One region of the Chimaeribacter sp. YP20170169 genome, then DNA from elsewhere that is predicted to be linked to it. Evidence: predicted binding sites of a transcription regulator. Region 1 holds the regulator's gene; each other region holds the start of a gene.

Region 1 (10,151 bases):
CCGCCCGCCAGCGCGCATGGCACACTCTGGTTTTCCCGGCGCGGCGCGCCTGTGGCTGACCCGTAACAATGGAAGGATTATGGTGCGTTTTCCCTATCAACGTCTGTCCCATCTGTTTGATGCCTTGCAGGATGAGATCCTGCCGCAGGACGAGCTGGCAAAGCGTCTCGATGTCTCGACCCGCACGGTGCGCACCGACATCACCGCGCTCAACGAGATCCTCGGCAAGTATGGCGCGCAGTTGGTGCACACGCGCGGGAGCGGCTACCAGTTGCAGGTGCATGACGCCGCCCGCTTCGCCACGCTGCGCCAGCCCAGCCAGCCGGTGCGGCAACTGCCGCGTACCGCCGCCGAGCGGGTGCAGGCGCTGCTGGTGCGTTTCCTCACCTCTGCCTTCTCGCTGAAGCTGGAGGATGTGGCGGATGAGTGGTTCGTCAGCCGGGGCACACTGCAAAATGACATGGCCGAGGTGCGCGAGCACCTCGGTCGCTACTCCCTGCACATCGAAACCAAGCCGCGTTACGGCATGAAGCTGTTCGGGCCAGAGACGGCGATCCGCGCCTGCCTGACCGACCTGCTGTTCCGGCTGCGCGGCGAGAATGACGCCCACCCGCTGCTGACGCCGGAGGCGCTGGCGCTGGCGCAGATGCCGGCGCTGGCCGATGCCCTGCGCCACCGGCTGGCGCAGGCCGGCATCCGCCTGACGGATGAGGGGAGGAGTACCTGACGCTGTATGGCGCGGTGGCGTTGCGACGCATCGCCGAGGGCTACCCGCTCGCTGACTTCACGGCGGATGAGGGGAGGCGTGCGTGCGGCAGGTCTCCAGCGGGCTGGCGGCTGACCTGCGCCAGTGGGCGGGCAAGGAGCTGGCCCCGGCCGAGGAGGCTTACCTGCGCGTCAACATCGCCGCCCGGCGCAGCCAGGAGGTGGCGCCGACGGAGATTAACGCCGACGACGAGGAGGGGCTGGTCAACTATCTGCTCTGCTACATCAGCGCCTACTACAACTACGACCTTCAGGGCGACGCGCAGCTGCGGCTGGATCTGCTGACCCACATCAAGGCGATGATCACCCGCATCAAATACCAGATCGCCATTCCCAACCCGCTGCTGGCCAATATCAAGCAGCACTACCCGATGGCCTATGACGTGACGCTGGCGGCCATCTCCAGCTGGGTAAAGTACACCCCCTACAGCCTGAGCGAGAATGAGATTGGCTTTTTGGTGCTGCACATCGGCGTCGGGCTGGAGCGGCACTACAACATCGGCTACCAGCGCCATCCGCAGGTGCTGCTGGTGTGCGACACCGGCAACTCCACCATCCGCATGATTCAGGCGCAGGTCAGCCGCAAATATCCGCAACTGGTGATCACCCGCGTCATCTCTCTGCGCGAGTATGAGATGCTGGGCGAGGTGGAGGAGGATTTCATCATCTCCAATGCCCGGCTGGCGGAGCGCGGCAAGCCGGTGGTGGTGATGTCGCCCTTCCCGACGGAGTACCAGCTGGAGCAGCTCGGCAAGCTGGTGCTGGTGGATCGCACCCGCCCCTACATGCTGGAGAAGTTCTTTGACGCACAGCACTTCCTGCTGCTGGAGGAGACGCTGAGCCAGGCGGCGCTGTTCCGCCGGGTCTGCGACCAGCTGGCGCATGAGGGGGTGGTCGAGCCAGCGTTCCATGACTCGGTGGTGGAGCGCGAGGCGATTGTCTCCACACTGCTGGGCGACGGCATCGCGCTGCCGCACTCGCTGGGGTTGCAAGCCCACCGCACGGTGGTGGTGACGGTGATCTGCCCGCCGGGCATCGACTGGGGGGAAGGGGAGCGGGCGCAAGTGATATTTCTGCTGGCGATCAGCAAGGCGGATTATGAGGAGGCGATCGCCATCTACGATCTGTTCGTGACCTTCGTGCGTGAGCGCTCGGTCAGCCGCCTGCTCGGCAGCCGGGACTTCCCCAGCTTTAAGGCGATCGCCATTGACTGCCTGAGCCGGAGCTAGCGCTTACCAGGCTTGTTCGTGTTGTGGGGTGCTATCCCCCAACAGTCCGAAAGGTAGAGCAGGTCTGCGAATAAGAGTATGGACTTGTAGCGAGTGCGGATCGCTACATGATCGCGATGTAAACGCGTCAAAGAATATACTCGCGGCAGGGCATTGCCGTCTAGCTGTAGGAATCCCCGCCCTTTAGGGCGGGGAGGATGTCAATCTTCGTCAAAGCCGGAGTTGATCAGCTCAATCACCGCATTGAGCGCGTTCACCTCGTCGGGGCCGCTGGCCTCGATCTCAATGTGTTGACCCTTTGGCGAGTCCAGCATCAGCAGCGCAATCACGCTGCTGGCCTCCGCCTCCACGCCAGCGTCGTTGCGCAGCAGCACCTCGGCGTCGAAGCTCTGCACCAGCTCAAACAACTTCATCGCCGGCCGGGCGTGCATCCCGAGCCGGTTCTTGATCTCCACCGTCTGTTTGACCGTCATGATTTGCGCTTTTCCAGGGTGCGGTGGCGGGACTGCACATTCTTCCCGCGCGAACGGAAGTAGTCGGCCAGCTGCTCCGCCACATAGACCGAGCGATGCTTGCCGCCGGTGCAACCGATGGCGACCGTCAGGTAGCTGCGGTTGTTGGTCTCCAGCATCGGCAACCACTGCTCCAGGTAGCTGCGGGTCTGGTAGATGAAGTTGTGCACTTCCGTATGGCGATCGAGGAAGGCCGCCACCGGGCGATCCAAACCGGTCATCGGCCGCAGTTTGGGGTCCCAGTGCGGGTTGGGCAGGAAACGGACGTCAAACACATAGTCGGCGTCAATCGGGATGCCGTGCTTGAAGCCAAACGACTCGAACACCATCGTCAGCTCACGTTCGCGCTTGCCCAGCAGGCGGGTGCGTAGCATCTCTGCCAGCTCATGCACCGACATCTCGGAAGTGTCGATCAGCAGGTCAGCGCGGGAACGCAGCGGCTCCAGCAGCTCGCTCTCCTCGTCAATCGCACTCTCCAGGGAGAGGTTGCGGCTGGAGAGCGGGTGCAGGCGGCGCGTGTCGCTGTAGCGGCGGATCAGCGTGTTGCGATCGGCGTCAAGGAACAGCAGTTGCGGCGAGAAGCTCTCCGGCAGCTGGGCCATCGCGTGCTCAAACAGCTCCGGGGTCTCCGGCATGTTGCGCACGTCGATGCTCACTGCCGCCGAGGTGTTGCGCTCCGCCAGCGCGTGCGCCAACTGCGGCAGCAGCACCACCGGCAGGTTATCGACGCAGTAAAACCCCATATCTTCCAGCGCACGCAAGGCAACGGATTTACCTGAACCGGAACGGCCGCTGACTATCATCAGCACCATGTGTCACTCCCCCTGGCAATTCACTCTTGGCGTTGTGTTACCGGCAGCAGGCTACTCGGTAATGATCTGGTACAGCTCTTCATCGCTCTGCGCGGCGCGCAGCCGACGGCAGACGCTCTTATCCGCCAGACGCTTCGCCACTTGCGACAGCGTATGGAGGTGGGTCTTGCACTGGTCGGCAGGCACCAGCAGGGCGAACAGCAGGTCAACCGGCTGGTTGTCGATGGCGTCGAAGGCGATCGGCTGATCCAGGCGGATGAAAACGCCCACCGCGCGCAGCGTGTCCTCTTCCAGCTTGCCGTGCGGGATGGCGATGCCATTGCCGATACCGGTACTGCCCATGCGCTCCCGCGTCAGGACGGCATCAAACACCGCCTGCGACGGCAGGTTCAGCTGTTTCGCCGCCAGTTCGCTGATGATCTCGAGGGCGCGTTTCTTGCTGGAGCAGTGGACGCCGCTTTTGGTGCACTCTGCGCTGAGCACAGAGCTTAATTGCATGATTGAGTCGTTTATCATCTCATCTTTCACTTAAGCGCTTGAGTCACGCCTGATGGCTTATCGGCCCGTCACCGCAGGGTGAAGGGCCGATGGTCAGGTGATGTAGCGCGATTGGCTACAGTGAGTCTTAGTGTTGTTTCAACTTGTCTTTATGTTTATTGAGCTGCCGTGACAGCTTATCAATCAGGCCGTCGATGGCCGCATACATATCTTCATGTTCCGAGGTGGCGTGCAACTCGCCTCCATTGACGTGCACGGTGGCTTCCGCCACCTTCTGCACTCGCTCCATGCTGAGTATCACATGAACCTGATTGATTCGGTCGAAAAATTGCTCAAGCTTGGCAAATTTTGTACTGACGAAATCGCGCAGGGCATCAGTGACTTCAACGTGGTGGCCGGTGATGTTGAGCTGCATAATGTCTTCCTTCTCTGTTTAGGTCAAACCAGTTGTTTGCGTTGGTTCGACGGCGGGATGGACAAAGACTCTCGGTATTTTGCGACCGTGCGGCGGGCAACCATGATCCCTTGATCGGAGAGCAGGGTCGCCAGCTTGCTGTCGCTCAGAGGTTTGGCGGGGTTTTCCGCCGCAATCAGCTTCTTCACCAACGCCCGGATGGCGGTCGAGGAGGCCTCCCCGCCGCTGTCCGTGCTGACGTGGCTTGAGAAGAAGTACTTCAACTCAAAAATACCGCGCGGGCTGTGCAGGAACTTCTGCGTGGTGACGCGCGAGATGGTGGATTCGTGCATGTCCACGGCCTGGGCAATGTCCGCCAGCACCATCGGTTTCATGTACTCCTCGCCATGCTCGAAAAAGGCCTGCTGCTGCGCCACGATGCAGCGCGTCACCTTGAGCAGCGTCTCATTGCGGCTCTCCAGGCTCTTGATCAGCCATTTGGCCTCCTGGAGGTTGCTGCGGATGAACTGGCCATCGCTGTCGTTGCGGGCCGTGCCGCCCAGCGCCGCATATTGCTGGTTGATTTTGAGCCGGGGGATGCTGTCAGCATTCAGCTCGACCGCCCACTGCCCTTGGTGCTTGCGCACCAGCACATCGGGGATCACATACTCAGATTCGCCGGTGTTGATGGACTGGCCGGGGCGCGGATCCAGCGACTGGATCAGCAGCATCGCCCCCTTAAGTGTATCTTCTTTTAGCCGGGTCGAGCGCATCAGCGTCCGGAAATCGTGGTTGCCCAGCAGATCCAGGTGTTCGCTGACAATCAGCCGCGCCTCGGCCAGATAGGGGGTGTCAGGGATAAACTGCGAAAGCTGGATCAGCAGGCAGTCGCGCAGATCACGCGCCGCCACGCCAATCGGGTCGAAGCGCTGCACGCGTTTCAGCACCGCCTCCACCTCCTCGAGGGTGACATTCTCGTCACCCATGCTCTCCAGGATCTCCTCGAGCGTTACCGTCAGGTAGCCGGTGTCATCCACCGCATCGACAATCGAGGTGGCGATGGCGGTATCGGTGTCGGAGAAGGGGGTGAGATCCACCTGCCACATCAGGTAGTCCTGAAGGGTCTGGGTGGTCTCGCCCTGATAGACCGGCAGCTCGTCATCGCTGTAGTCGGTGCCGGTGCCAGAGGGGGTGCCAGCGGTGTAGATCTCGTCCCAGGTGGCATCGAGCGGCAGCTCTTCCGGCATATCCTTCTGCTCCAGCGCCTCGCGGGTGTCCAGCGCCTCGCTGTCGGTGGTCTCCTTGGCGTCAATCTCCTCGTGGATATCGCTCTGCTCCAGCAGGGGGTTGCTCTCTAATGCCTGTTGAATCTCCTGCTGCAGTTCTAGCGTTGAGAGTTGCAACAAGCGGATCGCCTGTTGGAGCTGGGGAGTCATGGCCAGTTGCTGGCTAAGCCTGAGTTGCAAACCTTGCTTCATAGGATGATCTGGTTTCCCTTACTGGTAACAACGCAAAAGTGGATCAGAGACGGAACTCTTCACCCAGATAGACGCGTTTCACCTGCTCATCGGCCAGAATATCGCTTGGGGAGCCGTGGGCGATCAGTCGCCCCTGGCTGACGATATAGGCGCGTTCGCAGACGTCGAGGGTCTCGCGCACGTTGTGGTCAGTAATCAACACGCCGAGCCCGCTGTCGCGCAGGTGCTCAATGATTTTTTTTATGTCAATCACGGAGATGGGGTCCACCCCCGCAAAGGGTTCATCCAGCAGGATAAACTTCGGGTTGGCCGCCAGCGCGCGGGCGATCTCCACCCGGCGGCGCTCACCGCCTGACAGCGCCTGCCCAAGGCTGTCACGCAGGTGGGTGATGTGGAACTCCTCCATCAGCTCCTCGGCGCGGTCACGGCGCTGTTCGCTGGTGAGGTCTTCACGGATCTGCAACACCGCCATCAGGTTGTCATAGACGCTGAGCCGGCGGAAGATCGAGGCCTCCTGCGGCAGGTAGCCGATGCCGCGGCGCGCGCGCGCGTGCAGCGGCAGCAGGCTGATATCCTCGTCATCAATCACGATGCGGCCAGCGTCACGCGGCACAATCCCCACCACCATGTAGAAGGTGGTGGTCTTGCCCGCGCCGTTCGGGCCGAGCAGGCCAACGATCTCGCCGGAGTGCACCTTCAGGCTGACGTCCTCCACCACTCTACGGTTTTTGTACGCCTTGGCGAGGTTTTCTGCAATTAGGGTAGCCATAAGTGATCAGTTACTCTTCTTCTGTCCGCTGGACGGGGTGCCTTTGTCCTGCAATTGGGTCGGGATTAACACAGTGGTAACACGTTTGCCTTCGTTACTGAAAGCTTCCATCTGCTGTTTTTGCACCAGATAGGTGATGCGGTCGCCCTTCACATTGCTGTCGAGCTGCTCCAGATAGGCATTGCCGGTCAGGATGACATAGTCATTCCCCAGCTCATAACGCATCTTCTGCGAGTGGCCCTTCACCGGCTTGCCGTTGTCCTGCAACTGGTAGAAGGTCGCCGGGTTGCCGAAGGCCTCAATCACCTCCTTGCCCTGCTGCCCCTGCGGGCGGATCACCACCACCTTGTCGGCCTTGATCTCGATGCTGCCCTGTTTCGCCACCACGTTGCCGGTGAAGGTCACGGTGTTGCCCTCCATGTCCAGCGCCTGCTGGGCGGAGTCGATGTGGATCGGCTGGCTGGTGTCATCTTTCAGCGCCAGGGCCGGCACGCTCACAGCCAGAAGCGAACTGGCAACCAGCAGGTTACGGAGCGGGGTTTGAAGTCTGGATTTCATAGTAGGTGTTTACCTTTTCGATCAGCTGAGCTGTTTTGGTCCGCAAATTGCCGCGCATTTTCATGCCCTTGGAGGTGAAGGCGGCCCCGTAAAGGGTGACTTCATCATCCGAGGTGACATCCTGGCTCACCAGGTTGACCTGGGCGTTGTCCGTTTTGATCCGCTGTAACTGCGAGGTCGCGGTCAGGCTGTTGACCTCAACATGCCCATAGAGATAGAGCATCCGATCCTTGGTCAGCTTGGCGCGATCGGCGCGCACCGACCAGGTCGGGATGGTGTTGGCGTCATAGAGCGTCATCACCGGGTTGGTGAACCAGCTCAGCTCCTCCGCCGTGTAATATTTGACGTCATCGGCCACCAGCTTGTAGTTCAGCTTGCCGGTCGGGTCGTAGACCACGGTAACGGTGTGCTGGCTCTGGTAGGTCGGGTCCTGGGTGTTGATGGCTGCCGTCGGTGCCGCCTCATCCTCATCGGCCAGGCTCCAGCCAATCAGTACCAGCGCGGCCAGCGCCAGCAGCAGGGTAATCAGAAACTTTGCTCTGCTCATATTGAAAGCCCGACGGCGTCCTCCAGCTTCCCTTGCGCCAGCAGGATCAGGTCACACACTTCGCGCACCGCGCCCTTGCCCCCGCTGATGCGGGTGGTGTAGTGGGCGCGCGGCGTCAGCATCGGGTGGGCATCCGCCACCGCCACCGCCAGGCCGCACTCGGCCATCACCGGCCAGTCAATCAGGTCATCGCCGACGTAGGCCACCTGCTCCGGGCGCAGCGCCAGCGTGGTGAGCAGTTCGCGGAAGGCAATCAGCTTGTTGGACTGCCCTTGGTAAAGGTAGCGGATGCCGAGGGTCGCGGCGCGATCCTCCAGCAGTTTGGCGGAGCGGCCGGTAATGATGGCCACTTCCACGTCAGAGGTGAGTAGGCAGCGGATGCCGTAGCCGTCGCGCACGTTGAACGCTTTCAGCTCCTCGCCCTGATTGCCCATATAGACCAGGCCGTCGGACATGACGCCATCCACATCACAGATCAGCAGGCGAATCTGCCGCGCGCGGTCCAGTACCTCGGCGCTGACCGGGCCGTAACAGGTATTCACAGTTGCTGCGTTATCACTCATTGAGCCTTTCCTTCATTAAACTACGCCAGCGCGCAGCATGTCATGCATATGTACCACACCGAGCAACTGGTCGCCATCGGCAACCATCAGGGCGGTAATGTGCCGGGATTGCATGGTATTCAGGGCCTCCACCGCCAGGGTGCCGGGGCGCACCCGTAGGCCGCCGGGCGTCATCACCTCTTCGATGCGCGCCCGGTTGAAGTCGATGCCCATATCAATAATGCGGCGCAGGTCGCCATCGGTGAAGATGCCCTCGATCTTCATCAAGTCATCACAGATCACGGTCATGCCGAGGTTTTTGCGCGTGATCTCCAGCAGCGCGTCGCGCAGCGTGGCGTCACGGCTGACGTGGGGGATCTCATTGCCACTGTGCATGATATCACTGACACGCAGCAGCAGCTTGCGGCCCAGTGCGCCGCCGGGGTGGGAGAGGGCGAAATCCTCGGCGGTGAAGCCGCGCGCCTCCAGCAGCGCCACCGCCATCGCGTCGCCCATCACCAGTGCGGCGGTGGTGCTGGAGGTGGGTGCCAGCCCAAGCGGGCACGCCTCCTGCGGCACCTGCACGCAGATGTGGATGTCCGCCGCGCGGCCCATGGCGCTCTCCGGGTTGCCGGTCAGGCAGATGAGCGGCACGTGCAGACGCTTGAGCACCGGCACCAGCGCCAGAATTTCGCTGGACTCACCGGAGTTGGAGAGGGCGATCACCACGTCATGCCGGCTGACCATGCCCAGATCGCCGTGGCTCGCCTCCGCCGGGTGGACGAAGAAGGCCGGCGTGCCGGTGCTGGCGAAGGTCGCTGCCATCTTGCGGCCAATGTGGCCGGACTTGCCCATCCCCATCACCACCACCTTGCCACTACAGGCGAAGATCCGTTCACAGGCGCGGGTAAAGTCGTCATTGATATATTGATCGAGCTGGGCCAGCCCCTCCCGCTCGATCTGCAGTACGGTTTTGCCGGCCTGCTGGAAGTCGAAGCCGGGCTGGAGTTCAAAGTTCGCCATGTTGGTGTCCTGACTGTTTTACAAGGCGGGGCCAGCCGGAAAGAGCAGCAGCCACGCAAGATAAGCCATAAAGCCGCACAGTAGCAGCGCGCCCGCCCGGCGGCCGATGCGGTGCTGACGCAGCAGGCAGAGGCCGGCCAGCACGCCGCTGACCGCCAGCATCACCCAGTAGTCGCGGCGGAACGCCTCCGGCGCGAAGGGGCCAGGGGCGATCAGTGCGGGAATGCCGAGCACTATACAGAGGTTGAAGATGTTGGCGCCTATGATATTTCCTAAAGCAATGTCATCCTCCCCCTTCAGCGCGCCCGCGACAAAGGTGGCCAGCTCCGGCAGGCTAGTGCCGACGGCAATCACCGTCAGGCCAATCACCAGCTCGCTGACGCCAAAATAGCGCGCGATCACGGTGGCGTTGTCCACAATCATGCCCGCGGCCAGCGGCATCATCACCACCGCCAGCAGCAGCCAGAGCACCGCCACGGTGTTGCTGCTGTCCTGCGGCAGCTCCGCCAGCTGCTCGGTGGTGAGCGGGTCACTGCCCTCGCGCTGCGCCAGCCGGGCGATCTTCAGCATCAGCAGGCAGAACAGGGCGGCGCTCAACAGCAGGATCACCCCGTCCAGCCGCGAGAGTTGCAGGTCTGAGAGCAGCACACCGCACAGCGCGGTGATCAGCAACAGCAGCGGCAGCTCGCGGCGCAAAATGTCAGACTGCACCCGCAGCGGGTGGATCAGCGCCGCGCCGCCCAGGATCAGCAGGATGTTGATGATGTTGGAGCCAATGGCGTTGCCTATCGCCAAATCGCGCTGCCCGCCAATCGCGGCAGTGGTGGAGACCACCAGTTCCGGCAGCGAGATGCCAATGCCGACAATGGTCATGCCGGTCACCAGCGGCGGCACCCCCATTGAGCGGGAGAGCACCGCCGCGCCATACACCAGACGGTCGGCCGCGTAAGAAAGTAGAAGTAAACCAACGATCAATAGTATGGTCGCAAGCAGCATGCGGAGTCCTTTATTCGGTATAATCCCC
Region 2 (10,151 bases), on a different replicon from region 1:
GTGACCGCCGGCAGCGATGACAACGTACTGCTTGCCATTCACTTCATAAGTCATCGGGGTCGCCTGGCCGCCAGCTGGCAGACGGGCTTGCCACAGCTTCTCACCGTTGCTCATGTTGAACGCGCGCAGGTAGTTGTCTGCGGTTGCCGCCATGAAGAAGACGTTACCCGCCGTGGAGATCGGGCCACCCAGCATCGGCATACCCATTTTGAACGGCAGTGGCAGCGGGGTGCTGTCGTAAACCGTACCAACGCGTTTCTTCCAAACGATGTCGTGGGTCTTCAGATCCACCGCGGAGATGTAACCCCACGCTGGCTGTTTACACGGCAGGCCGAACGGAGAGAGGAACGGGTTCAGGATCACGCCGAACGGCACGCCGTACTGCGGCTGAACGCCCAGCTCAGAACCGGTGCCGCCGTTGCCCTCTTCCGGCTCAGCCGGGTTGTTCGGGCCACGTGGGATCAGCTTGGAGACGAACGGCAGTGCCATCGGGTTGGCAATCGCCACCTGACGGTCGGTATCGACGGAGATACCGCCCCACTCAAACATACCGAGGTTACCCGGGAAGACCAGGGTGCCCTGCTCGGACGGCGGGGTGAAGATGCCTTCATAACGCAGGCTGTGGAAGATCACGCGGCAGACCAGCTGGTCATACATCGTGGCGCCCCACATGTCCTTGCCAGACAGATCCTTGGACGGACGGAAGGTCAGGTCAGAGAACGGCTGGGTCGGAGAGGTGAAGTCACCCTTCGCGGCACCCTGCGGTACCGGTTTTTCCGGGGCCGGAACTACTGGCTTACCGGTACGACGATCCAGCACAAAGATGTTGCCGGTTTTGGTCGGTACATAGATAGCCGGAACAGTCTGGCCATCTTTGGTGATGTCAGCCAGGGTCGGTTGCGCCGGCACGTCCATGTCCCACAGGTCGTGGTGGACGGTCTGGTAGAACCACGCCAGCTTACCGGTGGAGGCGTTCAGCGCCAGCATACCGCTTGCGAAACGCTCCATCTCTTTGGAACGGTTGCCGCCCCAGATGTCCGGGGTCGCCACGCCAATCGGCAGGTAGACCAGATCCAGTTTGTCATCATACGCCGCCGGTGCCCAGGAGTTCGGAGAGTTCGGGGTGTATTTCTGGTCGTTCTCTGGCACCAGGTTCGGATCGGCCGCGCCGGTGTCAAAGGCCCACAGCAGCTTGCCGCTGTTGACGTCGAAACCACGGATGACGCCAGACGGCTCATGGGTGGAGTAGTTGTCAGTCACCGCGCCCGCGATCACGATCACATGGTCAGTCACCACCGGCGGGGAGGTCGGCTCGTACTGGCCTGCCGTGGTTACCGGCATGTTGGATTGCAGGTTCAGCTCACCATTGTTGCCGAACTCCGGGCAACGCTCACCGGTCTGTGCATCCAGCGCGAACAGGCGGCCGTCGTTCACTGGCAGCAGTACGCGACGGGCACACAGGGCTGGCGCAGCGCCTTCGGTGGCAGCCTGAGAGGCAGCCGGCGCTTCGTGGTAAGAAACACCACGGCAGGTCACGTGCTGGAAGGTCGGGTTGGTTTTCAGCTGCGGATCGAACTGCCACTTCTGCTTACCGCTTGCCGCGTCCAGCGCAATCAGCTTCTGGTGCGGGGTGCAGAGGTAGAGCATGTCACGGATTTTGATCGGGGTGACTTCGTCAGTGATCTCGCCCGGGTCATTCGCGCCCTTCAGGTCGCCGGTACGGAAGGTCCAGGCTACCTGCAGCTGGTCAACGTTTTTGTCGTTGATCTGGTTCAGCGGGGAGTAGCGGGTACCGCCCTGAGTACGGCCATAAGCCGGCCAGTCGCCTGCCGGAATACCGGAGGTATCCTGGCTCGCCGCGGGGGTCGGCTGTTGGGTCGTGTCCAGCGTGCCGTTGATCTCCTGCGGGTCATTGAAGACGGCCCACGCCAGAACCAGCACGGTCAGCACCAGCACACCGGTCAACGCACCGCGTGCTGCGCCGTTTTTCGCGGTCAGGTAGCGGTAGATGAACGGCAGAACCAGCCAGAGGCCGAAGAAGAAGGTCACGTCAAGACGCGGGGTCAGCGCCCAGAAGTCAAAACCTACTTCCCAGACGGACCAGGCAACCGTGCCCAACAGGAACACGGCATACAGCATCAGTGCCGCGGTTTTACGACGATAGAGCAACCATGCGGTAGCCAGCATCACCACACCTGCAACGATGTAGTAAAGAGAGCCACCAATGGTTGCCAGCCATATCCCACCAATCAAAAAGTACAATCCGCTCAACAAGGCGAACAAAGCTGTAAGTATCACGAGGGTACGTGATAGCGAAGCTTTACTTTGCATAATATTAACCTTAAAAGTTACTTTTATCAGCGAGTTAGTTAAAGCTAACTCTTGCAAACAGCCGGGAATTGCCCGGCTGTTCCTCCCTGCGCCGCCTGGCGCACCGTCTGGACAGTGTGGTCAGGTCAGCGCCTGGTTCGGCGCTGGCGACAATCATGTCAGCTTGTCCCGTGGCGAACCGGTTCACTAGGGGGCGAACGGTTCAGGGCACCCACTTCACCCATTGGGCAAAGAAACACCACCCTGCTAAAACATTAGCCGGTATTGAGCAAAATGGCGGCTTAAGTGAGTGCCAGAACAGAATTTATGCTGTTTATTGATGTCGCCTTGAGGCAACCAGAAAGATAAACGGGGACGTTGCGACGATTTTTTGCCATGTGTCGGGGAAACGCGCCTGTACTTCAGCGGCCGGATAAGGCTCGCTAAACGACTCCAGTTGCAGCTCGCCGCCAAGCAGCGGCGCCATGATGGTATGCAGTGGACGGTGCCAGTAACGCAATTCACACGTTACGCCGCCCTTGTTCCAGACGTCATCAAAAGTGTAACTGGAGAGGTAATTCTGGTTACCTGAAATCTTATGGTCCATGTAGGGGTTGTGGGTGGAGATCACCAGCCGCCCGCCGGGACGCAGTACCCTGGCAAACTCGGCCGCTAGCGCTGGCCAGTCATCCACATAGTGGATCACCAGTGACGCGGCCACCGCGTCAAACTGCCCGTCAGCATAGGGTAGAGGCTGGTTCAGATCGCCCTGGCACAGTTCGGCCTGATCACCCAGCCGTTGCCGGGCGATGGCCAACATCGCGCCGCTGCTGTCGATGCCGCTTACCCTCGCGCCATCGTTTTGCAGCGCCTGTGACAGCAATCCGCCGCCACAACCCGCGTCCAGTATCCACTTCCCTTCACCATCACCCAGCAGGCGCAGCATCTCAGGCCGTTCATAGTGGGCATTCCACAGGTTGGCCTGGCTGTCCGCATCATAAGCACGTGCAAAAAGATCGTAATCGACCCTGGCTTTCACGGCGTTTCCCTTGGTTTACTGCTGGGTGTGTGCGGTATTGTCTGCTCTCTGTTTTAAGTTCTCAAGTTTTTTGTTACGAATTGGTTACGAAATAGGCTATTACATGAAATAAAAAGGCCCGCCGCAAGCATAAACCGCTGCGGCAGGCCGATATCAGTATAGTTTGTATGGATAAGGCGAGGGTTCAGGCAACCCAGTGGCAGGTCGCGTCCACCAACAGAGGGGCTTCCACAATGAGGGCATTGCCACGGTGCAGCGGCAGGCCCTGTACGTCAAACAGGCGGGGAGAGCCTGCCAAAGCAATTTTTTCCATGTCGGCACTGGCGCGGCTGCCCAGCGCATTTGCCAACTGGCAATAGCGTCCCAGCAGGGCCGCTGGCATGGGCAGCACAACCGGCAGTGATACCGTCGCCAGCCGCGTGCGCACCCGCTCCGCCAGCAACGGCTGTTCAGCCTGCAACTCGGCCAGAGTCAGAATGCGCGGTTCGCCCTCGCCCTCTGGCAGGATCATCAGGGTGACGTTTGCCGCATTGTCAGGCGTGAACAGGATGATCTCCTCTTCGTCCTGATACCAGGCGGCACGCTCATACGGGAAGGTTTCGGCAGTAAACAGCGGTGCCTGTACCGGCAATGCCAGTTGCAGCACTGGATTGAATTCGGCACTGAGCAGCGAGCAACAGAGGTCAATCTCCGGCTGGTGGATGATCATCTCCGCGAGGGCGGCGCAGTCCGCCTGCGTCGGATCGTCCACGGAAAGCACGTAACAGGCGTTGCCGCCCTGCGCGAAGTAGTGGCGCACGGCGTGGTAGCTGATTAGCGCCGGGGTGCCCACTTGCTCCATCAACTCTGACAGGAAACCGGCGTTGGCCGGCAGCGGGAAGGTGGAGCGCTCCGCCATGCCCATGATCTCATCTTCGCCATAGCAAAGCGCCAGGCTGCCATCCTGCCAGTTCATGATCGCCTGCTGGATAAACAGCGTGTAGGGGTTCATCACGAAGTTGACGTCCTGCCCATCCTTTTTGACCGAGACCATCATGGCGAATTCCTGGAATTCTGCCTGCATCAGGTCGCGGCACTCTGCGCCCTTGAAGTGTTGGTTGAACGCTTGCCAGTCAGCGATGCGGGTCAGGGAGGGGCCGCTCTGGCCATCCTGCCGCATGAAGTTGCCAATAAATACCGGCGTGACAGTTTGAACCGGCATCTCGTTTTGTGCAGTCCAAGAGGGAGTTTCGGAAACCGGCGCACCGGCTGACAGCGTTGCATTCAGATCCATATACTTTCCTTGCCAATCATGGCGACAATCACCCTGGTTACTTAAAGGCCAAAAAGGCCTCCAATTTTGTATCAGTCATAGCAAAAACGGTGGTCGCTCCCGGCGTACACCTGAATATTCCACACTGATTACGGCGGCTAACTTAAATTGATGCCTTTGGGCTGACAAGTACTTTGTTATTCACGCTGATTTGACCCTGCCCTTTTACTTCCTGCCAGCGCTACCTGTGATTAATGGAAACCCGTTTACCTCACCGTATAAAAAGTGAAAATCGCAGATGAATAGACATAAAATTCAACAACTTAAAATATGAAATTTCACTTCACTTATCTTTTATTCCATTAATTAAAATGATATTTATAAAATATCACGCAATACTTTTCATGCTTATTTTCGGAATAACCCCTATTGCCTGAATTCATACCGCGCGCATAAAAAAGCCACCCGCTGGGGGTGGCTTGAGGTGGTTCGGTTAATCGCGAAGGATATTATTAGAAAACTAATCCTATTTTTTCGGATTATTGATTACGCCATCTGATTTAAGCGGATCAGATTTATCTGACTTAGTCGTAAAAGGCGTTGCCGGTTCTGCCAGGCCCGGTGAAGTGCTGGCCGGCGGGGTATTGGCATCGGAAGTGAAGCCAGCCGTACCGGTGGTAGCAGAACCCGGCGTAGTGGTGCCGGTGGTGGTGCTACCCGTGGTGGTAGAGGCACCGGTTTTTACGCCTGCTGTGCCAGCGACGCCCGCCGTTTTGTCGGTGTGCAGCACATCTTTATCGGTGTGGTCTACATGCTCAATGTCTACATTCTGGCGACGGATGGTGTCGTTGATGGTTTCGACACGTTCGGATTCATCCGTACGCACGACCACCTCTTCCACAACCTTGGCAGTTTTGTTCACCACTGGCTGTTCGTGGGTTTCTGTCACTTCAACCACTTTCTCAGACCAGTCGATGTCTCCCAGATAGGCTGGCTCATCCACCGCGCGGCGGAAGATGTCAGCGTGCTGCTCGCGCAGCGCTACTTCGGCAGTGACGTCTTCAGTGGTCACGTAGCGGCGAACGCGGGTAGAACCCTCTTTCACCAGACGCTTGCCGACTTCCAGATTCTCTTCCGCCAGACGCAGGATCTCTTCTTCACTCTCATCCCCGGTCAGGGAAGTGTGAACGGCGTCAGTATGGGATGTGGCGGCGGTGCCCGTGGCCCCAACAGCGCCTGCTGCTGCGGTCGCACCTGTGGTCAGGCCGGTATCTGCCAGACCGGTTTTACGGGACGGCACATCAACGGCCTGATGGCGATCCAGAATGCCCATCGCTCGGGCGGCATCATCTTCATCGGCGCGCAAGGTAAGGATTACGCCACCGGTATCCATCGCACGGGTATACACGTCTGCGTAATCTTCCTCAACATCGGTGCCAAACAGGCGCTGCCAGATGCTCGGGTGGCGGATAGCTTTGCCTTCGTGCTGAAGGTTTTCTCCACTGATCAAGTTGATATCATCATCAGGGAAACCGGCTTTGATAAGATTTTTACGTGCTGCTTCGGCCTGTTGAGTCGTATCAAAAAGGGTAACGATTTTTTCGTGTGCCATGATAGTTTCCTCTTTTGCTTTAGCGGATTGGTAAGACGAAGATGCCGGTTACTCATCCTCTTGCCGATCAATAGACACTTCCTGACTGCGAAGCGTAACGCTATCCTGAAACGGCTTGTGTATGGCGACTTTCTTGATATGCAGCTCCTCCTTGAGCACCAGACGGCGAATCACCTCAATCTCCTCCTCAACCACTGGGATGATGGTAACGCCATCCTCTTCGCGGATTGTCGGCATGGTATCCACGCGCTCCCCTTTTGGGACACGTTGTACCTCGACCTGCTCATGGCGCAGCATCTCGTTGATGGGATGCTCATGGTGCACGGTCTTGCGGGTCACGGTGACCCGGCCACTGACAACCTGCTGTTTGGTGACGTCCAACTTCTCCTGGGCAAGGGGAATGGAGGCTTCCTCAACGAGACGGCTCTCCGCTTTCTTCTCCTCGTGAGCCTGCTTGTGTCGCCTAGTCATCATTAACTCCCCTGTCCTATTGGTTGGCCTGGCTTCCAGCCTGTCACTAAATGCTTGTGCAGTTACGCACTTTTCTCTTTCTGAAATGATGAAAGAAGAATTAAAAGTGCACTTATGACATAAAGCCAGATTAATATCTTGCCTACACAAGAATTAACTGTAGTACAGGATCTGTGTCACAACAGGAAAAAAAGGCGGGTACACCGGTTTTAGGGCAATTCCGAATCCGGGGAAAAACGGCAGCAAGCGAAAAAGTCCCTATAAATGAGGGCACTGTCAGCTTTGGCGGAATCAGTTGAGGCAAGTGGCACGTTAAAGGTGAAAAAGGTGGTTACATTATCGGCGCAGAAATTGACGTTATATTTACAATGACGGAACAGCTTTTCCCTTTTATGTCACGCGGGTAGCAAAACGCACCAAAATAAAGCGGTTTTTTTACCTGCTTCAAGCTTTTGTTTTTATTCAGTGCACAATTTTGCAGCACTCGGCTAGGCTGTGGTGGCGTGACACCACGGCAGGACTGCGACGGACGCGGTCATCTTCTCCTGCATCCAGGACTCTTCCCCTCTGCTTCCAGCCCCATCCTGCTGCCCTGCATGGCGGCAATGTGATGCCCGGCTCACGAGGTGGCGGGCTTTTTGCTTACTCACCGTTGCGCTTCACCGTAATCTCGCAACGCACGCGTTATGGCATTAGTACGTTTCCGCGCCGCACTCCGGCGTTCCGCTTTTTTCAGAGCTAAGGAATTCAACAATGTCCCATACCCTAAAAAAACTCTCCCTGGTGATGATGGTCTCTGCCGCAGTTAGCGCACTCCCTGCCCATGCCGATATTGTCATCGGCGTCGCTGGCCCCTTCTCCGGGCCAAACGCCACCTATGGCGCACAATACTGGAAAGGTGCCTCGCAGGCGGCGGCAGACATCAATGCCGCCGGTGGCATCAAAGGTGAGAAGATCACGCTGGTGCAGGGTGATGATGCCTGTGAACCGAAGCAAGCCGTGGCGGTCGCCAACCGGTTAGTGGATCAATCCCATGTCGCGGCGGTGGTGGGCCACTTCTGCTCCTCCTCCACCATGCCCGCCTCCGAGGTCTATGACGAGGCTGGCATCATCAGCATTACCCCCGGTTCCACCAACCCGCAGATCACCGAGCGCGGCATGACCGGCATGTTCCGTATGTGCGGGCGCGATGACCAGCAGGGCGCGATTGCCGCCAACTATATCCTCGATACCCTGAAGGCGAAGCGGGTGGCGGTGATCCATGACAAAGACACCTACGGGCAGGGGCTGGCGGATGCCACCCGCGCGGCGCTGGACAAGCGCGGCGTCAAGGCGGTGATGTATGAGGGGTTGTCGCGTGGCGAGAAGGACTTCAATGCGCTGGTGACCAAGATGGGCGCGCTGAAGCCGGACGTGGTCTACTTTGGCGGCTGCCATCCCGAGGCTGGCCCGCTGGTTCGCCAGATGCGTGAACAGGGCGTGGAGGCGAAATTCTTCTCCGGCGACTGCGTGGTGACAGAGGAGATGGTCACCGCCGCCGGCGGCCCGCAATTTACCAATGGCGTGCTGATGACCTTCGGCAACGACCCACGCACCCTGCCCGAGGGCAAGGCAGTGATCGACAAATTCCGCGCCAGCGGTTTTGAGCCGGAGGGCTACACGCTCTATGCCTACGCCTCAGTACAGGCGATCGCCGCCGCGTTTAATGCGGTCGGCAGTGAGGACAGCGCCAAGGCCGTCGAGTGGCTGAAGGCCAACAGCGTTGACACGGTGATGGGCAAAAAAGCCTGGGATGGCAAGGGTGACCTCAAGGTGTCGGATTACGTGGTCTACCAGTGGGATGACAAGGGCCACTATCACCAGCTCTGATGCGCCACGCCCCGGCGAGCCGCCGGGGCCTCCCCCCTCTCAAGGCCGCGCCGTGCGGCCTGCCTGAACTGGCGGACTGATCCCTATGGATGCTCTCTTTGTACAACAGTTGCTGAATGGCCTGACGCTCGGTGCGGTGTATGGCCTGATCGCCATCGGCTACACCATGGTTTACGGCATCATCGGCATGATCAACTTTGCCCACGGCGAGGTCTATATGATCTCCGCCTACCTGTGCGCCATCGCACTGGCGCTGCTCAGCTCTTTCGGCCTGCACTCCTTCCCACTGCTGATGCTTGGCACGCTGGTCTTCACGCTGGGGGTGACCGCCGTCTATGGCTGGGTGATTGAACGTATCGCCTACCGGCCGCTGCGCAACTCCACCCGGCTGGCACCGCTCATCTCGGCGATCGGCATGTCGTTGATCCTGCAAAACTACGCCCAGCTTAGCCAAGGGCCGAACCAGCAGGGTATCCCGACCCTACTGAGCGGCGTGTTCCGCCTGCAACTGGGGGATGGCGTGGTGCAGCTCACCTACACCAAGGTGTTTATTCTGGTCGCCTCGCTGGCCGGGATGGCGATCTTGACCTGGGTGATCCGCTATACCCGGCTGGGGCGCATCTGTCGCGCCACCCAGCAGGATCGCAAAATGGCCTCCATTCTGGGCATCAACACTGATCGCGTCATCTCGCTGGTGTTTGTGATTGGCGCGGCGATGGCCGGTCTGGCAGGCGTGCTGATCACCCTCAACTACGGCACCTTTGATTTCTATGCGGGCTTCATCATCGGCATCAAGGCCTTTACGGCGGCGGTGCTGGGCGGCATTGGCTCACTGCCGGGCGCGATGCTGGGCGGGTTGCTGCTTGGCGTGTCAGAAGCGCAGTTCGCCGGGCTGGTCAACTCCGACTACAAGGATGTCTTCTCCTTCTCGCTGTTGGTGGTGATTTTGATCTTCCGTCCACAGGGTTTGCTGGGGCGGCCGTTGGTCGCCAAGGTGTAAGGAGCCGCCATGACACAGAATCAACGCGCCGAAGGCGTGGACATCAAACAGAGTGTGCTGGACGCGGTGGTCGCCGGGGTGATTGCGCTGGTGGTATTCGGCCCGGTAGTGGGCGTGGTGCTGGATGGCTATAGCTACCACACCGAGCCACGGCGGGTGGCACTGATTGTGGCCGTGGTGGCGCTGGGCCGCCTGCTGCTCAGCCTGCTGTTACAGACCCGCCGTGGTAGGCGTTTCCTCACCAGGTTTGAGGGCGAGGGCGATGGGGTCTATGTGCGGCAGGTGGGTTACCGCTCGCGGCTGCGCTGGATCATCCCACTGCTGGTGCTTCTGGCGGCGCTGTTCCCGTTCGTCGCCACCAAATACCTGCTGACGGTGGCGATACTGGGGCTGATCTATGTGCTGCTGGGGCTGGGGCTGAATATCGTGGTGGGGCTGGCTGGCCTGCTTGATCTGGGTTACGTCGCCTTCTATGCGATTGGCGCATATGGGTTGGCGCTCGGCTACCAGCACCTAGGGCTGGGCTTCTGGTCAATGCTGCCGCTCGGCGCGCTGATGGCTGCCGCCGCCGGGGCGCTGCTTGGCTTCCCGGTATTGC
Region 3 (10,151 bases), 530 kb from region 1:
GGCTTTTTCCGTTTCGCATCAGTCTGTTTATGGCAATCACTTTTCGGCCAACGACCGGGCATTTTTCGTCTGCATTGGCGGCATTGATTAGGAATATTTATCGAGCGAAAAGAAATATCAATAGTCTACGTCTGATTACGCAGTAATAGTGTCGCATGGTTAACGCTTTGGGAGAGAGGACGAGAGCAGAAAAAGGCGGGGAGCCAAATTGGGTGGAGGCCCTGCCAGCTACATCCCGGCACACACGACGCCTGCTGCGGCTGCTTCCTTCCGGACCTGACCGAGTTCACAAGTTAGTGTTGCGGGAGAACCAACAGGGCCTCCATTGAGTTGCCCCACTGGTGTGGAGCGGGGAGCATTATCAGGGATGGCCCCGGTAAAAGCAACCCACCACCGGCCAACCGATGGTTTCTTAAGCACCTGCGTCTGGCCTGGCCTGCGATGGCAGCGGTTTTGGTTCATACTCGCGGACATGGTATATCACTACGTTGGGGCAGCTATGGAAGGGGAAGGAAATTTCAATCAACGCGTTTACCACATTGTCGCGGCCATCCCAGAGGGCCGGGTGACCACCTATGGCGAGGTGGCGCGGCTGGCTGGCTCACCCCGTGCCGCCCGGCAGGTGGGTGGGGTATTGCGCCGTTTGCCGGAAGGGAGCAGCCTGCCGTGGCACCGGGTAGTGAATCGTCACGGCGGTATTTCGCTTCAGGGGGAGGACTTCCAGCGCCAGCGTCAGGCACTGCTGTCAGAGGGCATTATCTTTGGCCCCGAAAGTCGCATTGACCTGGAGCGCTATGGCTGGCGTGGCTAGCGCTGGCGGCGACAAGCGCCGCCAGCTCAGCTTATGGCATCGGTGTCGGGTTGATGCCAGTAGGCACCGGGCTGTTCGGTGAAGTGTCCAGTGGCCCCAGCGTGGAAGGCTTGGTAGGCACTGCCCGCGCCTCAACCGGCTTCAGCACCAGATCAAACTGGGTGCCTGCGCCATTGGTCACGGCGGGCGTCGGCTGTTCGGTTTGGAACAGGAAATGCCCCTGCTTGTCCGCGATGACCGCGCTCAGCAGTACCCTGGATTTAGGCTGCACGTCATTTGGGCTATAAGGCAGCACGAAGGGGAACGGTGCCTGATGGCCTTGGGTATAGGCAACGCTCTGCGCCACTACTTTCGACGGCGTGTCTGCGATGGAGGCGTCTGCCAGAGTCACGGTCAGCACCGAATCAGGCGGCAACGCCACGCGTGAGTCGATGGAGATAGTGCCTTTTACTGAGGGTTGCTGGATAGCCGCCGTCGAGGGCGCGCCATTGCCGGGTGGCGGCAAGGGAGGCTGGGCGGGTTGGGATGCACAGCCGGCCAATGTGAGAGACAGCGCGGTTCCACCTACAATCTGCCAAAATTTCATCAGTTGCACTCCTTGTTTTGTTTACTTCTTACGGGTCGCAAGCATCAGGATTGGACTAGTGGCATTCACCACATCACGAAATAATTGTGGCACATAACTCTGAAAAATTCCTGCCGCCCCCCGGCACGCCCTTCTTTCACTGCCCCGGATCCTCTACTATGGCGACAGGGGGCCACGCGCCCCACCTACCCTGTTTTTCGCTGAAAGGGATCACCGCATGAGTCAGGCATTAACGAATTTATTGGATCTGCTCAACCTGGAGAAACTCGAAGAGGGCTTGTTCCGGGGACAGAGCGAGGATCTGGGATTACGCCAGGTCTTTGGCGGCCAGGTGGTCGGTCAGGCGCTGTATGCCGCCAAGCAAACGGTGCCCGCCGAGCGCGGTATCCACTCCTTCCACAGCTATTTTTTGCGCCCCGGTGACAGCAGCAAGGCGATCATCTATGACGTGGAAATTTTGCGTGATGGCCACAGCTTCAGCGCCCGGCGGGTCAAAGCGGTGCAGAATGGCAAGCCTATCTTCTACATGACCGCCTCCTTCCAGTGTCAGGAGAGCGGTTTCGAGCACCAGAACACCATGCCACAGGTGCCGCCGCCGGAGGCGCTGATCTCAGAGTCAGAGATTGCGCAGAAGTTTGCCCACCTGATCCCCGAGAAGGTGCGGGAAAAGTTCATTGGCCAGCGCCCGATTGAGATGCGGCCGGTGGCTTTCCACAACCCGTTGCAGGGCACGGTGGCCGCACCAGAGCGGCACGTCTGGTTCCGGGCGAATGGCGAGATGCCGGACGACCTGCGTATCCACCAATATTTGCTGGGCTACGCTTCGGACTTCAACTTCCTGCCCACCGCGCTGCAACCTCATGGGGTCGGCTTCCTCGAGCCGGGGATGCAGGTGGCGACCATCGACCACTCCATGTGGTTCCACCGGCCTTTCCGTTTGGATGAGTGGCTGCTCTATGCGGTGGAGAGCACCTCCGCCTCTAGCGCGCGCGGCTTTGTGCGCGGCCAGTTCTACACCCGCGATGGCGTGCTGGTCGCGACGTCGGTGCAGGAGGGGGTCATCCGCCGCCGCGACGCATAAAAAAAGGCGGTGGATTGCGCCACCGCCTCTCTATCATCATGTTTGCATCATTATCTGTGATGTTTTTTGCATGTTGCCCGGCTCCTTAAGTCGGCGGGGGTAGGAATCACGCCCACGCCGGGGAACCTGTTTTATTTAGCGCACTGCTCGTCAGGCTGATGCCCTACTCTGCCATTACTGGTTGTAGGCGTTCTCGCCGTGGCTGTTGACGTCCAGCCCTTCGCGCTCCTGATCTTCCGGAACACGCAGTCCCACCACCATATCAGCAATTTTGTAACCGATAAAGGCCACGACACCTGACCACACCAGGGTAATGCCGATGCTGAACAGCTGTACCCAGACCTGGTGCCCCATGGTCACGCCTTCTGCGTAACCAACGCCGCCCAAGGAGGAGGAGGTGAAGACGCCAGTCAGGATGCAGCCGACGATACCACACACGCCGTGTACGCCAAAGACGTCACAGGTGTCATCCGCATGAAGCCAGCGTTTGAGCATCACTACGCCCCACAGGCCGGCCACGCCGCCAATCAGACCAATCACCAGCGCGCCGCCGACACCCACTGTGCCCGCCGCTGGGGTGATGGCGACCAGACCCGCGATGCAGCCGGAGCAGGCGCCCAGCAGGGAAGGCTTGCCGCGCACCATCCACTCCACCAGTACCCAGGAGAGGATCGCGCCAGCGGTAGCCATTACGGTATTGACGAAAGCCAGCGCCGCGATGCCATTGGCCGCACTGGCGGAGCCAGCGTTGAAGCCGAACCAGCCCACGTAGAGGATGCTGGCACCGGTGAAGACCATCGGCAGGTTATGCGGTTTGAATGCCTCTTTGCCAAAGCCCGCGCGCTTGCCCAGCAGGTACGCGCCCACCAGCCCGGCAATCGCCGCGTTGATGTGCACCACGGTGCCGCCGGCAAAGTCCAGCGCGCCATCTGCCGCCAGGAAGCCGCCGCCCCACACCATGTGGGCAATCGGCAGGTAGGAGAAGGTCATCCAGATCACGGTGAAGATCAGTACCGCGGAGAAGCGGATACGCTCGGCGAAGCCCCCGACAATCAGCGCCACGGTAATGCAGGCGAAGGAGCACTGGAAGGCGACGTGGATCAATTGGGCGAAGGTGCCGGTAACGCTGTCCACCGTAATGCCCTTCAGCATCGCCGTCTGGAAGCCGCCGAAGAAGGCGTTGCCCTCGCTGAAGGCCAGGCTGTAGCCATACAGCATCCAGAGCACGCAGACCAACGCGAAGGTCACCATCACCTGGGTCAACATCGACAGCACGTTTTTGGAGCGCAGCAGGCCGCCGTAGAACAGCGCAATCCCCGGCACGGTCATAAACAGCACCAGCGCGGTGCAGATCATCATAAAGGCGTTGTCCGCCTTATCAGCGACTGCCGGTGCCGCCATCGCCAGCGATGGCGCTATGGCCGCCGTGCCGAGGCCCATCATGGATAAAAGTTTTTTCATTATCAATCCACCCCTAGTTCACTCATCCGAGCCTGAAATTACAATGCTGCTTCGTCGGTCTCGCCAGTACGAATACGAATCACACGCTGCAACTCTGCAACAAAAATTTTGCCGTCCCCGATCTTGCCGGTGTAGGCCGCTTTGCTAATCACATCAATCACTTCATCCAGCTGGTCGTCGGCAATGGCAATATCGATTTTGACTTTCGGCAAGAAGTTCACGCTGTACTCAGCCCCACGGTAGAGTTCGGCATGACCTTTCTGGCGGCCAAAGCCTTTTACCTCGGTGACGGTCAGTCCCTGAATGCCTACGGCAGAGAGCGCCTCGCGCACATCTTCCAACTTGAATGGTTTGATCACCACAGTAACCAGTTTCATATTGCCACTCCTCGAATTAAGAGCCTGTCGCGTTAAACCCGCGTGGATAGCTAGTCTAAAGCAAAGGGTGTGCCACAAATGATTTCGTCTGGGAATAGAGGGAATTAGGGACAGGCGACGTCCTCTCCGGCCAGTCCGGAGGAGACGATTTGACTTAAGTCAGCCCATAGAAAGCGTAGCTGCGCCTCATTTTAGTGCAAGCCGCTTTACTGGGGTGCAGCGTGGGGGAATTGCGCGGGTTATATGCCTGATAATGGTGCGGACTGAGGGAGCGGGTGCCAAGCACCCGCCCTCGCTCAGGCGGAGAGTGGCGTGGCGCTCTCTGCCTCCAGCTGCTCACCCACCAGTTGCATCTGGTACATCTGGGCATAGCGCCCCTGATGCGCCAGCAGCTCGGCATGGGTGCCGCGTTCCACCGCCTGTCCACGGTGCAGCACCAGAATGGAGTCGGCGTCTACCACGGTAGAGAGGCGGTGAGCGATCACCACCAGCGTAGTGTGCTGACGGATGGCACGCAGCGCGCGCTGGATCGCCTGCTCGGTGCCAGAGTCGATATTGGCGGTCGCCTCATCCAGAATCAGGGTTTGCGGCGCCTGCACCAGCACTCGCGCCATCGCCAGCAGCTGTTTCTGGCCCACCGACAGGTTATTGCCCTGCTCGCCCAGCCGGGTGTGGATGTTTTCGGGCATCGCGCGTACCAGCTCCGCCAGTTGCACCGTCTCCAGCGCCTGCCACACCTCCTGCTCGGCAATCTCGCGGCCCAGCGTGACGTTGGCGTAGACCGACTCCGCCAGCACCACCGGATCTTGCTGCACCATGGCAACACCCTGACGCAGCGTCTGGTGGGAGAGCGTGTCAAGCGGACGGCCATCAAGGCGAATCTGCCCCTCGCTGATCGGGTAGTAGCCCATCAGCAGGTTGGCGAGGGTGCTTTTGCCGCTGCCCGTATGTCCCACCAGCGCCACAAAGCCGCGCGACGGCACCGACAGCGAGATGTGCTCCAGCACCTTTTTGTCATCCCGGTAGGCAAAGCTGACGTCATCAATCTCGATCTGGCCGCTGGTGAGCGGCTGGTCATCACCGCCATACTGCTGCTGTACGCGATCCATCAGCTCAAAGATGCGCTCGCCCGCCACTACCGCCTGTTGCAGGATCGACTGCTGGGAGGTCAGCTCTATCAGCGGCTCATTGAGGCGGCCGAGGTAGTTGATGAAGGCGTAGAGCACGCCCACCCCGACGCTGCCGACAGCGCTGAAACCAAACAGCATCAGCAGTCCGCACAGCACCATGGTGGAGAAGAGGCTCAGCAGCGGGCGTAACAGGAACCCCTCAATGCGCAGCGTCTTCATGCGCGCGTGGTAGTGTGCCCAGCTCGCCGCGCTCAACCGTTCAGCAAAGCGCTGCTGCTGGCGGAACTGCTGGATCACGCCCATGCCGTTGATCACTTCATTGAAGCCATCGTTGATATCGGCCAGGTAACTGCGCACCTTGCGCGCCACAGGCGTGCTGTAACGCTGGTAGAGCACCATCACCACCAGCACCGCCGGGAAGATACAGACCGCCACCGTCGCCATGCGCCAGTCGAGGCTGTACATCGCCACCAACATCGCGCCAATCAGGGCGGCGCTGCGCAGCACGGTCGCCACCACGGTAACGTAGAGATCGCGCACCACCTCGGTGTCATTGGTGACGCGTGAGATAAGTTGCCCCACCGGCTGAATATCAAACTCGCTCAGCGGCTGGCGCAGCGCGGCATCCATCACATCGATTCGCAGCCGCTGCACCACACCGACCGCTGCCCGGTTGAACAGCAGCGACTGGTAGTAGTGCAGTGCTGCCGCCAGCAGGTTGAGCAGGATATAGCCGCCGGCCAGCGCTGAAACCAGCGCCAGTGGCAGGTTGCCGTGCGCCACCACATGATCGATAAAGTAACTGATCAGCAGCGGGCCGCCTACCTCCGCGCCCGCGGCCACCCACAGCATCACCACCGCCAGCAGCAGCGGCTTGCGGTAGGGGGAGCCATAGGTGAGCAGGCGTTTCAGGGTCGGCCACATTGACTGGAGTTTAGGCATCCTGCGCCTCCCGGTTTCCCGCAGCGGGCGCTGGCTCATCAAGTGCGGCCTCAAGTTGTTGATAACGATACATATCACGATACCAGCCCGGTTGTGCCGCCAGCGTGTCATGATCGCCGCGCTGCATAACCGTGCCTTGGTTAAAGACTAAAATCTCATTGGCCTCGGTCAGTGCCGACAGGCGATGGGCGCTGATGATCAGGGTGCGGTTGCTGCCCCATTGGCGCAGGTTTGCTAGGATCTCGTGCTCAGTGCGGCCATCCACCGCAGAGAGGGCGTCATCCAAAATCAAAATCTCTGCCTCCAGCAGCAGCGCGCGGGCAATGGCGATGCGCTGCTTCTGCCCGCCGGAGAGCATCACGCCCCGCTCCCCCACCTGGGTTTCGTAACCTTGCGGCAGGCGCAAAATATCGTCATGCACGCTAGCCAGCCGCGCCGCTTGTTCAATTTGCGCTGGCGTTGCCTCTGGTCGGCCAAGGGCGATGTTCTGCGCCACGCTGTCTGAGAACAGGAACGGCGTCTGGCTCACCACCGCCAGCCGACCACGCCACTCATCCAGTTTTAGCGCGGGCAACGGCAGACCGTGGAAGCGGATTGCCCCCTCATCCACATCAAACTGGCGCTGCACCAGCGCCAGCAGAGTGCTCTTCCCGGCGCCTGTCGGGCCGCATAGGCCCAGCATCTGGCCCGGCTGGAGGGTAAAGCGCACGTCATGCAGCGCGCTGTGGGTGTTTTCTGGATAGTGGAAGCGCACGATCTCCGCCTGCAACGCCCCGCGCCCCGCAGGCACGCCCTGGCTGCCATCCACCACCGTCGGGGCCTCTTTCAACATGCTGCGCAAGCGGCTGTAGGCAGCACTGCCGCGCTCCACGATGTTGAACATCCAGGCCAGCGCCAGCATCGGCCAGATCATCAGGCCCAGATACATCACAAAGCTGGTGAGTTGGCCGAGGGTCAGGGTGCCGTTGACCACCAGCCAACTGCCGCCGCCCACCGCCAGCAAATTCGCCATGCCGATGGCGATGTAGATGGTCGGGTCAAAACGCGCATCCACGCGCGCCACTCGCAGGTTTTTGGCACCGGCATCCGCTGCCACGCGGGCGAACTGGCCGGACTGATGATCTTCCAGGCCGAAGGCCTTGATCATGCGGATGCTGGTCAGGCTCTCCTGCGTCTGGTCATTCAACGCCGAGAAGGCCGCCTGCGCCGACTTGAAACGATCGTGCAGCTGCTGGCCGTAGCGCTTGATCACCAGCGCCATGATAGGCATCGGCACCAGTGACAACAGTGTCAGTTGCCAGCTAATCTGGGTGCACATCACCACCAGCACCGCACAGCCCATTACCAGCGAATCCACCAGCGTCAATACCCCTTCTCCGGCGGCAAACACCACCCGATCCACGTCATTGGTGGCGCGGGCAATCAGATCGCCGGTACGGTGGCGCAGGTAGAAGGCCGGATGCTGGTGACTGAGTTGCTGGTAAAAGCGTTCGCGTAGCTCCACCGCCAGTTGGTAGGAGGCCCCAAACAGCAGCACTCGCCAGACATAGCGCAGCAGGTAGACGAACACCGCCGTCACCAGGATCACGCCAATCCAGCCCAGTACCGCGAACGTGTCCATCCGTTTTTGGGTGATGCCATCCACAATCACCCCCACCAGCTTGGGCGGCAGCAGTTGCAGGACGGCAATGATAATCAGCAGGGCTATCGCACCGAGGTAGCGACGCCACTCCCGGCGGAAATACCAGCCTAGTTGTGCAAACAATCTCACAAGATTTTATTCCCAAAAAGTGAAGCGCCGGCGCACCGGATGATGGCCGCCCAAGCAGCATAGAAGATGGTTGGAAAAAAGCGATGGCGCTGTGCGCCTACTCCGGCAGCGGCAGGGCCGTGATGTATTTGATCCTTTCCATCGCGAAGCTGGAGGTCACCTCAATCAGGCCGGGCACACTGTTTACCAGCTTTTTGTAAAAGGTGTCGTAGCTTTTCATGTCAGCCACCTGCACTTGCAATAAATAGTCGTACTCCCCCGCCATCCGGTAGAACGCCAGTACCTCCGGCATCTGTTCAGTCTGGCTGACGAAGTGCTGATACCACTCACGGTTATGCTGCTGAGTCTTGATCAGCATAAAGGCGGTCAGGCCGAGGCCGATCTTATCACAATCCAGCAACGCGACCCGACTGCGGATGTAACCCTGCTCCTCCAGCCGTTTGAGCCGTTTCCAGCACGGGGTGGAGGTCAGGTTGACCGCTTCCGCCATCTCATGGAGGGAGAGCGTGCAGTCCTGTTGCAGCAAACGCAGCAGCGTACGGTCAATTTTATCCAGCAAGGGTCGCTCCTGAGAAAAATTTTCTCTTATCTGGCCATTTTGCAGGCAAGATAGCAATCCTTTTTTCCCGTTCTCAGGGTAGGCTAAGCGCCATCTTCCCCCTGTTGAGAACGAGCCGATGACTGCTTGCTGGGTCAGGGGCGCTGTCCGGGAAATCGAGGCCGATTTCCAGCGCTCCGCGGATACCCATTTAATCCGATTGCCGCTGCCGGACTTCCCCGGCATCTATCTCTATCTGAAAGATGAGAGCACCCACCCCAGTGGCAGCCTGAAACACCGGCTGGCACGCTCCCTGTTCCTCTACGCGCTCTGCAACGGTTGGCTGCGGGAGAACAGCACGGTGATTGAAGCCTCCTCCGGCAGCACTGCCATCTCCGAAGCCTATTTTGCCCGCCTGCTTGGCCTGCCCTTTATCGCCGTGATGCCGGCCAGCACCGCGCGCCGCAAAATAGAGCAGATCGCCTTTTATGGTGGGCGTTGCCACTTTGTTGAGCACTCGGCGCAGATCTATGCCGCGTCTGAACATCTGGCGCGCGATCTGGGCGGCCACTATATGGACCAGTTCACTTACGCCGAACGGGCCACCGACTGGCGCGGCAACAACAATATCGCTGACAGCATCTACCGCCAGATGGCGCGCGAGCCGTTCCCGATGCCGCGCTATCTGGTGATGGGCGCGGGCACCGGCGGCACCTCTGCCACGCTGGGGCGCTATATCCGCTATCAGGGGCACCCGACCGAATTGGTGGTGGTCGATCCTGAAAACTCAGTGTTCCACGACTACTACCACCGGCGTGACCCGCAGATCACCTCGCCATTGGGCAGCCGGATTGAGGGCATTGGCCGGCCGCGTGTTGAGCCCTCCTTTATCCCGGATGTGATTGACCGCATGATCGCGGTGCCAGATGCCGCCAGCATCGCCGCCCTGCACTGGCTGGAGCGGGCGCTGGGCCGCCGCGCTGGCGCCTCAACCGGCACCAACCTCTGTGGCGCGCTGCAACTGGCAGCCGAGATGCGCCAGCGCGGTGAACAAGGCTCCATCGTTACATTGCTGTGCGACAGCGGCGATCGTTACCCCGATACCTACTACAGTGATAGCTGGGTGGCGGAGCACATTGGCGCGATCCCTCCCCTCTTTCCCGGCTGACCGGCCCACCCATGCAGCTGTTCAAAGCGGGCGCGGGACAGTAACCTATAGTGAATACCCGGCGGCGTTGCCGGGCAGGTACACACAGTAAAGGTAGTAACAATGAAACGAGCAGTAGTGGTATTCAGCGGTGGTCAGGACTCAACCACCTGCCTGATTCAGGCAATGGCGCAGTATGATGAGGTGCACTGCGTCACCTTCGACTACGGCCAGCGCCACCGGGCAGAGATTGACGTGGCCCGCCAACTGGCCCAAGCACTGGGCGCGCGGGCGCACAAGGTACTGG

Evidence for each region. The regulator sigma-54, encoded in region 1, starts transcription at its own class of promoters, with help from an activator protein. The targets are predictions, from matches to a motif close to GTTGGCACANNTTTCGCTNT.
Region 2: a site for sigma-54 is predicted at 7,310-7,329, ahead of ACK3SD_RS18815 (branched-chain amino acid ABC transporter substrate-binding protein). Genes of this name have one in related genera too.
Region 3: a site for sigma-54 is predicted at 4,374-4,393, ahead of glnK (P-II family nitrogen regulator). Genes of this name have one in related genera too.

What each region holds. Positions count from the first base shown of each region.
Region 1 is NZ_CP176824.1:3,415,917-3,426,067, reverse strand. It holds partial or broken gene ACK3SD_RS15645 (BglG family transcription antiterminator) at 83-1,994, shown strand; gene ACK3SD_RS15640 (zinc ribbon domain-containing protein) at 2,023-2,181, shown strand; gene npr (PTS phosphocarrier protein NPr) at 2,195-2,467, opposite strand; gene rapZ (RNase adapter RapZ) at 2,464-3,318, opposite strand; gene ptsN (PTS IIA-like nitrogen regulatory protein PtsN) at 3,370-3,846, opposite strand; gene hpf (ribosome hibernation promoting factor) at 3,944-4,231, opposite strand; gene rpoN (RNA polymerase factor sigma-54) at 4,255-5,688, opposite strand; gene lptB (LPS export ABC transporter ATP-binding protein) at 5,732-6,457, opposite strand; gene lptA (lipopolysaccharide ABC transporter substrate-binding protein LptA) at 6,464-7,015, opposite strand; gene lptC (LPS export ABC transporter periplasmic protein LptC) at 6,984-7,562, opposite strand; gene kdsC (3-deoxy-manno-octulosonate-8-phosphatase KdsC) at 7,559-8,125, opposite strand; gene kdsD (arabinose-5-phosphate isomerase KdsD) at 8,141-9,127, opposite strand; gene ACK3SD_RS15585 (calcium/sodium antiporter) at 9,146-10,123, opposite strand.
Region 2 is NZ_CP176825.1:200,614-210,764, forward strand. It holds gene ACK3SD_RS18790 (glucose/quinate/shikimate family membrane-bound PQQ-dependent dehydrogenase) at 1-2,331, opposite strand, end outside; gene ACK3SD_RS18795 (class I SAM-dependent methyltransferase) at 2,645-3,349, opposite strand; gene ACK3SD_RS18800 (hypothetical protein) at 3,534-4,622, opposite strand; gene ACK3SD_RS18805 (YsnF/AvaK domain-containing protein) at 5,128-6,213, opposite strand; gene ACK3SD_RS18810 (YsnF/AvaK domain-containing protein) at 6,262-6,684, opposite strand; gene ACK3SD_RS18815 (branched-chain amino acid ABC transporter substrate-binding protein) at 7,474-8,553, shown strand; gene ACK3SD_RS18820 (ABC transporter permease subunit) at 8,639-9,553, shown strand; gene livM (high-affinity branched-chain amino acid ABC transporter permease LivM) at 9,563-10,151, shown strand, end outside.
Region 3 is NZ_CP176824.1:2,885,192-2,895,342, forward strand. It holds RNA gene ffs (signal recognition particle sRNA small type) at 220-316, opposite strand; gene ACK3SD_RS13195 (MGMT family protein) at 500-811, shown strand; gene ACK3SD_RS13200 (YbaY family lipoprotein) at 843-1,397, opposite strand; gene tesB (acyl-CoA thioesterase II) at 1,615-2,478, shown strand; gene amtB (ammonium transporter AmtB) at 2,653-3,939, opposite strand; gene glnK (P-II family nitrogen regulator) at 3,978-4,316, opposite strand; gene ACK3SD_RS13220 (SmdB family multidrug efflux ABC transporter permease/ATP-binding protein) at 4,613-6,388, opposite strand; gene ACK3SD_RS13225 (SmdA family multidrug ABC transporter permease/ATP-binding protein) at 6,381-8,159, opposite strand; gene ACK3SD_RS13230 (Lrp/AsnC family transcriptional regulator) at 8,257-8,718, opposite strand; gene ACK3SD_RS13235 (PLP-dependent cysteine synthase family protein) at 8,837-9,865, shown strand; gene queC (7-cyano-7-deazaguanine synthase QueC) at 9,968-10,151, shown strand, end outside.